Regions from separate parts of the Labrenzia sp. PHM005 genome, predicted to be linked through region 2. Evidence: predicted binding sites of a transcription regulator. Region 2 holds the regulator's gene; the other holds the start of a gene.
The links. The regulator LexA, encoded in region 2, represses DNA repair genes until DNA is damaged. The targets are predictions, from matches to a motif close to TGTTCNNNNTGTGTTCNG.

Region 1 (3,411 bases), 2.2 Mb from region 2:
GTTGGGGGCCGTCGCGACCCGATAATACTCGTCAGCGATGATATCCGGATCGAAGGGCCCGCGCTGTTCCACAATCCCACAGACTGCCAGGACCGAGACGTGCACCCCTTTTGGAGATAACTCCTTATAAAGAGACAAGGATAGGCTTCGCAAAGCCGCCTTACCAAGAGCAAGAGAGGTCCATTCCGGATAGGGTTCGAGCGCCAGTCCGCCTCCTGTAAAGAGAATTGCTCCTAAACCGCGCCTGATCATTGAAGGAGCGACCTGCTGAGCTGCTTGAAAAGCACCGAGAAGATTGACTGAAAACTCGTGGCTTAGCTGTTCTGTGGACAGTTCAAGTGGAGAAGCGGGCCGCATCACGGATGCATTGTAGATCAGAACATCAATGGGCCCGAGTTGTTCTGTCAATCGCTCAATCGCGTATTGCAGCCTGGGAGGGTCACCTGCATCTGCCGTCTCGAAACACGCCCCCATGCCGGCCGCTGCCAGCTCATTGCATTGCAGTTCAAGAGCAGCGGCCGACCGGGCCACCAAACCGATTTTGTACCCTTCCCGCCCGAAACGCCTGGCAACCCCGCCAGAAATTCCAGCACCTGCACCAATGATCAAAACAGTCTGCACAGTTGCCTCCAAGTGGTATTTCCTATCATTACCACTTTGTAGGAGAACACGCGTGCGAATTAATCCACTAGCCGTGCAGTTTGACCGCCACACTGGCCGGTAGACGCAAGGCCCCGATGGCAAACCGGGCCAGAGCAGGACGCAGACCGGACGAAACCCCTTCGTGTCCCGGCTCCCCTGAGGAAACGGCTGCCGCTCTTAAAAACACCATCCGCCCGCGGCCGATCCGCTTGGCAATGTCGAGATCTTCCATCTCCGGCAAGGGCCGGTGGCCGCCGAGCTTTTCGTAGAATTGGCGGGAGATCAAAAGCCCCTGATTGCCATAGGGCATGCCGAGCAGCTGACTGCGGACAGAGGCCGCTTTTTCAGACAATCTGGCGCCCATGCCGAAGGCTTCATACCGCAAGCGGAACGCCGCCGCTGTCTTGGGGCCTTTTGGGGTGCGCGATGCGCGTTCGATAAACGCCTGAACCTCATGATGCCAGCCGCTTTCCAGCAGGGTTTCAGGCTGAAGGAACAACAGCCAGTCACCGCGTTTGGCGACTTTGGCGCCATGGGCAAGACGTGCGCTGCGCGGGCCCTTATGGGTCACGAAGGTGCAGCCAGCGGCATCGGCGACCTTGTCGGTATTGTCGGTTGAGCCGCCATCCACAATGATGACTTCACGGACCACGCCTTCAGCAGCAGCTGGAACCAGCGCGGCTAAGGCGTGAACAAGATCCACTTCGGAATTCTCGGTCGGAATTATGACACTAATCATGACCCTTTTTATGCCACGAAACTTTTGAAAGTGCGAGCAAGGGGCTTGTTCCGGCGCTGAAACCGACTAATGTTCTCTCTATGTTCTCATAAAGAGTCGGCAGTTTATGACCCTCGCACAGCCTAGCGACCCACTTTCCACCTCAAGCGGTGGTGACGTGACCGATACCAGCCACCTTGCTGCAGACCGGCGCCGGGGACGGGCTGCGGCAACCAACCGGTCTGGCCGGTTTGAGAAGCTCTCCCGCGAGGCTTTTGATGATGGCTGGGACAGTCTTGATGAGCTCCCCCCTCTCAAAACAGAAGTGCAAGAAGAACGCGCCCGAACGATCATCACCCGCAATGAATCGCCGGATATTTCCTTCGACCGATCCATCAACCCATACCGGGGGTGCGAACATGGCTGCATCTATTGTTTCGCAAGGCCCAGCCACGCCTTTATGGGCCTGTCGCCGGGGCTCGATTTTGAAACCCGGCTGTTCGCCAAACCAAACGCAGCCCAACTTTTGGAGCGGGAGCTTTCCAAGCCGGGGTATCAGCCAAAGGTGATTGCGATTGGCACCAACACCGATCCTTATCAACCGATGGAACGCAGTTACAAGCTGATGCCCGAGATCCTGGAAGTCCTGGAGGCTTGCGGGCATCCGGTGGCGATTGTCACCAAGTCGGCGTTGGTCACACGGGACATTGAGGTGCTGGCGCGGCTGGCAGAACGCAATCTGGTCAAGGTCGCACTGTCGGTGACCACACTGGACAAAAAACTCTGCCGGACGATAGAGCCGCGGGCATCTGCACCCCACAAACGGCTCGCCGCAGTCAAAGCCCTGAGCGAAGCCGGTATACCTACGTCAGTGATGATGGCCCCAATCATCCCGGCGCTGACCGACAGCGAAATTGAAGGCCTTCTGGAAGCGGCGGCAGACCACGGTGCAAGTGAAGCTGCCTTTATCCTGCTGCGCCTTCCGCTGGAAGTGTCCGAACTCTTTCGCGACTGGCTGCTCCGCAACCGTCCGGACCGCTACCGCCATGTCATGAACCTGATCCGTTCCATGCGCGGCGGCAAGGATTATGATGCCAAATGGGGGGAGCGCATGCGCGGGCGGGGCCCTTATGCCGATCAGATTTCAAAACGCTTTTCTCTGGCAGCCAAACGGTTTGGCCTGAACTTGCGCAAGAAGAAACTCTCAACAGACCATTTCATCCAGCCGCAAAAGGGCGGGGTTCAATTGAGCCTGTTTGAGTGACGTCTAGTCCGGTGCTCTAGGCTTTACTGGAGCTGGGTGCGTTCGCTGATTTTGAAAGAGAAAAAGTCACGGATGACATCCTGAATTTCTCCGCCAGCTTTTAGCCTTTGGGTTGCTTCCTTCAAACGCAGCACGTATCCGTCCCCTGGCAAATCCTTGTTACACATAAGCATTTTTGGATACTTCTGGGTAACAAGCGGCTCCCCAAAGATCGGCCGCAAAATACCCGCCTTCTTATAGGCGCTGAAGCGAATGCTTTCAGTGGCCCCCATGATCGCGTCGATCCGGCCGTACGCCAGCATCAAGGAACTTTTTTCATAGTCAGGTGTGACAACCTTGTTAAGCGTAGCATCACTGTCAAACGGATCGCCGATGCTCATTCCGCTCGGAACGCCAATTCTCAAGCCCTTCAAATCTTCATAGGAGCTCAAGACGATCCCTTTGCGCGGCATTATTCCAACACTCAGCATGTGGCCAATCGGCTCCACTTGGGTGAAGGTTTTGCGTGCAAAAGGCGAACTTGCGGCGATTGTGCAATCCGCCGCACCGCTTGCAACATCGCTAATCATGCGTTTGATCGGAGCTATTCGGGCATTTTCAGGATAACCGGCTTCTTTCAGGATCATATTTGCAATCGTGAAGAGATAACCGGCAGTGTCGCCTTTGTTATCAATGTATGCATATGGGTCTTGCTGCATGATCACAAAAACGGGACGCACGTCCTCGGCGTAGGCTTTCACCGCCAGCGTGAAAACCAGAATCACCGGCAAAAAGAGGCGTATGCGTC
Region 2 (3,411 bases):
CAGATTTGGCCGTATCTGAATATTTTGAGGTATCGAACAAGACTGTTTCATCCTGGAAAGCAAGAAACTCGATTCCGCTTGAGTTTCTGTTGCAGGCCTGTGCCGGAACTGGAGAAAAGATAGATTACTTTCTCTTTGGAGAGGCATTACAGCGACAACAGTCCGAATTGATTGAAACTGCCATCGATGATTTCCGGATAATAACCATGAAGCTAACTGGCGAACGGATCCTCATCGAGCTTCTGGAACAGCACGCCCCCGAAGAACTTGCTTTCATGGAAGCGAAGGAAATTCAGGCAGAAGGTGAATCCATAGGACTGGCGATGTTGATATTTGCTGAATTCATCGAACGAGAGAAAAAGGCGTTGGTGGATAGCGGGCGCATGACCAACGAAGAGTTCAAAGAATATATCCGAAATGTCGACCGATACGACCTCCCGTACTTTGCACGGGCGATCAAACACCGAAACAAACAGGGTCCGCAATAGGTCCGCAGTCGAACACTCCAGGACCGGAAGCGTCTAACATCGAAGTAAATTCTCCATTTGTTTTCAATACGTTCCACGTTTTATTTGCACTGACTGATATTGCGGACCCTACGGTCTGCAATCGATGATCACCCAACCTTTTGAAAACAATACGCTCTTTGAACTCTTCTGCCATTTATTTACGGCCAGATAAACCGCTTCCAGTGCCGTTTAATTCTGACAGCTACAATTAGAACAGTAAGAGAACGTTTACCCTTGCAGAACACAATGAGAACAGGTAGGGTGTTCTTGATTTGTACCAATTGATCCTCAAGATCAGGGGAAGCTGATATGCTGACGCGCAAGCAGTATGAACTGCTCATGTTCATCCATGAAAGACTGAAGGAAACTGGGGTGCCGCCGTCTTTCGATGAAATGAAAGACGCGCTCGATCTGAGGTCCAAGTCCGGTATTCACCGGCTCATCACAGCTTTGGAAGAACGCGGTTTTATCCGCCGTCTGCCGAACCGGGCGAGAGCGATGGAAGTTGTCCGCCTGCCCGATTCGATCGCGCCGGGCCTCGGCAGCCCGCGGCCGCGCGGCAGTTTTTCTCCCGAAGTTATCGAAGGGTCGCTTGGAAAACCAGCACCCGCGCCAGTCGCAGCGCCTGCAGCGGTTGCAAGTGCGGCAACGGAAATCCCGGTTATGGGCCGGATTGCCGCCGGTGTTCCAATCGAGGCGATCCAGACCCACAGCCACTCCATCAGCGTCCCGCCGGAGCTTCTTGGCAAAGGCGAACATTATGCGCTTGAAGTGCGCGGCGATTCCATGATCGACGCAGGCATCTTGGACGGCGATACGGTTTTAATCCGGCGAATCGACAGTGCTGACAGCGGCGACATTGTCGTGGCGCTGGTTGATGATGAAGAAGCCACTTTGAAGCGGCTGCGCAAAAAAGGCGCATCGATCGCACTGGAAGCGGCCAATCCGGCCTATGAAACTCGGATTTTCGGACCGGGTCGTGTGCGTGTTCAGGGCCGTCTCGTGGCGCTGTTTCGGCAATACTGAGGCGGGTCCTTTTTCAGCTCAACAGGTTTTGGAATTAATCTTCTCCGCAAGGTCTATGGCTTTGCGGAGGATTTGGCTTTTGACCTCAAACTAGCGCGGGTTATTGTGCCTGGCCGGTTCCAGGGCCGCGGTAATCGGGGAAGAGCATAAACCACACGTTTGATGCCGGGTATTGCGTCTCTTTGATTGGTGGCCCGCTCTAATGCCGTCTTTCCGGACCAGCCGCTCGCAGACCCATCGGACGGTTCCAGCCAAATCGAAACAGCCCCTCTTTTTTCCCGAATAACTTGATCCAAAATCACGCTCGATTGGCAGAACCCAGGCACGATTTTATCGGTCGCGATAATATCTGCCTTTTGGCAATCTTCGAAAAGAGCCTGCACCGTTTTTGACACACCGATTTTGAGCGGTATCGGATCCGAGTAACTTTTGTCATTAGGCGGATATGCGAGCACCACACATCCGTCAGGATCACATCGGCGCTGAACCGAACTCATCTTGCGCGACTTAATCGCCCCCAATCCTTCACCCTCCCCCTCAAGCCAGATTTCAGCGGCAAAGGACTTGCGGACATGGGAGAGGCGCAGATCTCCTTGCCTATCGCGAGCAGCGAGTTGCGGCCCTGCCGCCGCGATTTGAATATCGGGCGCGCGCGACAATGTCATAAGTGTTATGGCGGCCCCCAAGGGAACCAGACTGAAGCTTCGAATTCGGCCAGGCGCGAGCAAACAGACAAAGAGCGCAGCCATCAACAGAGCAGCAGGCGCTGCCCCTAACGTTCCGATCCGGCCCGCGTCCGGGGCAAGGTTTTCGGTAAAAGTTGCGACATCAATCAACATCCCCAGACCAGCGCTCATCACCTTCAGCGGCACAGCACTGAGGCCAAAGGGCATCAAGACAAGCGCCAGAACCCCCATGGGCATAACAACCAGAGAAAACACCGGCATACCCAGCATATTCCCGACGATCCCATAAGGCGCGACCCGGGAGAAATGGTAAGCCCCGATTATCCCGGTCGCAGCTCCAGCAACCAGAGCAGTGACGAACAGCCCAGCAGCCCATTTGGCGATGCTCACACCCAGCCGGGCCGGAAGAGACCGAGGCTTTGAGGAAAAACCAGCTTCCTTTTGTTGGCGCCGCCAAAGGTCGTAAACCGCGATCAAAGCAATCACGGCCGCGAACGACATTTGAAACCCGGGATAAAACAGCCTTTCTGGTGCCAACAACAAAAGAAACAGCCCAGCCAAAGCAGCCGTCCGCAAGGTCAATCCGCGCCGCCCGGTCAATATGCCCAGAAAAACCAGGGCGATCATGATGAAAGACCGCTGGGTTGCCACCGACGCCCCAGAGAGCAGCAAATAAAAAACCGCAGCGCCGAGCGCCAACAGCGCCGCGACTTTGTGCAACGGCCAACGCAATGCAAACCCGGGAAGGAGAGCCAAGACCCCGAGTGACACCGCGTAAGCACCGCCAGCAAAAAGAGCCATGTGCAGCCCGGAAATCGCCAGTATGTGCGCCAATCCGGCAGCTCTGAGGCTTTCCTCTGTTTTTTCGTCGATACCGCTCCGATCTCCGACGAGAAGCGCAACGGAAAGCGACTTTTCCGGACCGTCCGGCAAGACAGCTGAAATCCGCTGCGCAAGATATTTGCGCAGATGATCGATGTGCCGTTCAACCTGCCGTATGAGCGTCGGAGGTTGTCCGCTGATTTTTTTTGGAGGGCCATATGAAAACCCGGTCGCGCCTATTTTTTGAAAATAGGCGCGGAAGGAAAAATCATATCCGCCCGGAACGACCGGCCCCATTGGCGGAAACAACCGCGCGCGAAGCTGCACCCAGTCGCCCGGAGAAACTTCTGTATTCACAGGGACCCGCA

Region 1: FJ695_RS26195 (PA0069 family radical SAM protein) is a predicted target of LexA. The motif match lies at 1,452-1,469, and genes of this name have one in related genera.

The regions. Positions count from the first base shown of each region.
Region 1 covers NZ_CP041191.1:5,795,975-5,799,385, forward strand. The annotation lists gene FJ695_RS26185 (SDR family oxidoreductase) at 1-621, opposite strand, end outside; gene FJ695_RS26190 (glycosyltransferase) at 689-1,381, opposite strand; gene FJ695_RS26195 (PA0069 family radical SAM protein) at 1,488-2,624, shown strand; gene FJ695_RS26200 (ABC transporter substrate-binding protein) at 2,648-3,411, opposite strand, start outside.
Region 2 covers NZ_CP041191.1:3,632,336-3,635,746, reverse strand. The annotation lists gene FJ695_RS16450 (helix-turn-helix domain-containing protein) at 1-488, shown strand, start outside; gene lexA (transcriptional repressor LexA) at 819-1,535, shown strand; gene FJ695_RS16440 (ComEC/Rec2 family competence protein) at 1,589-3,411, opposite strand, start outside.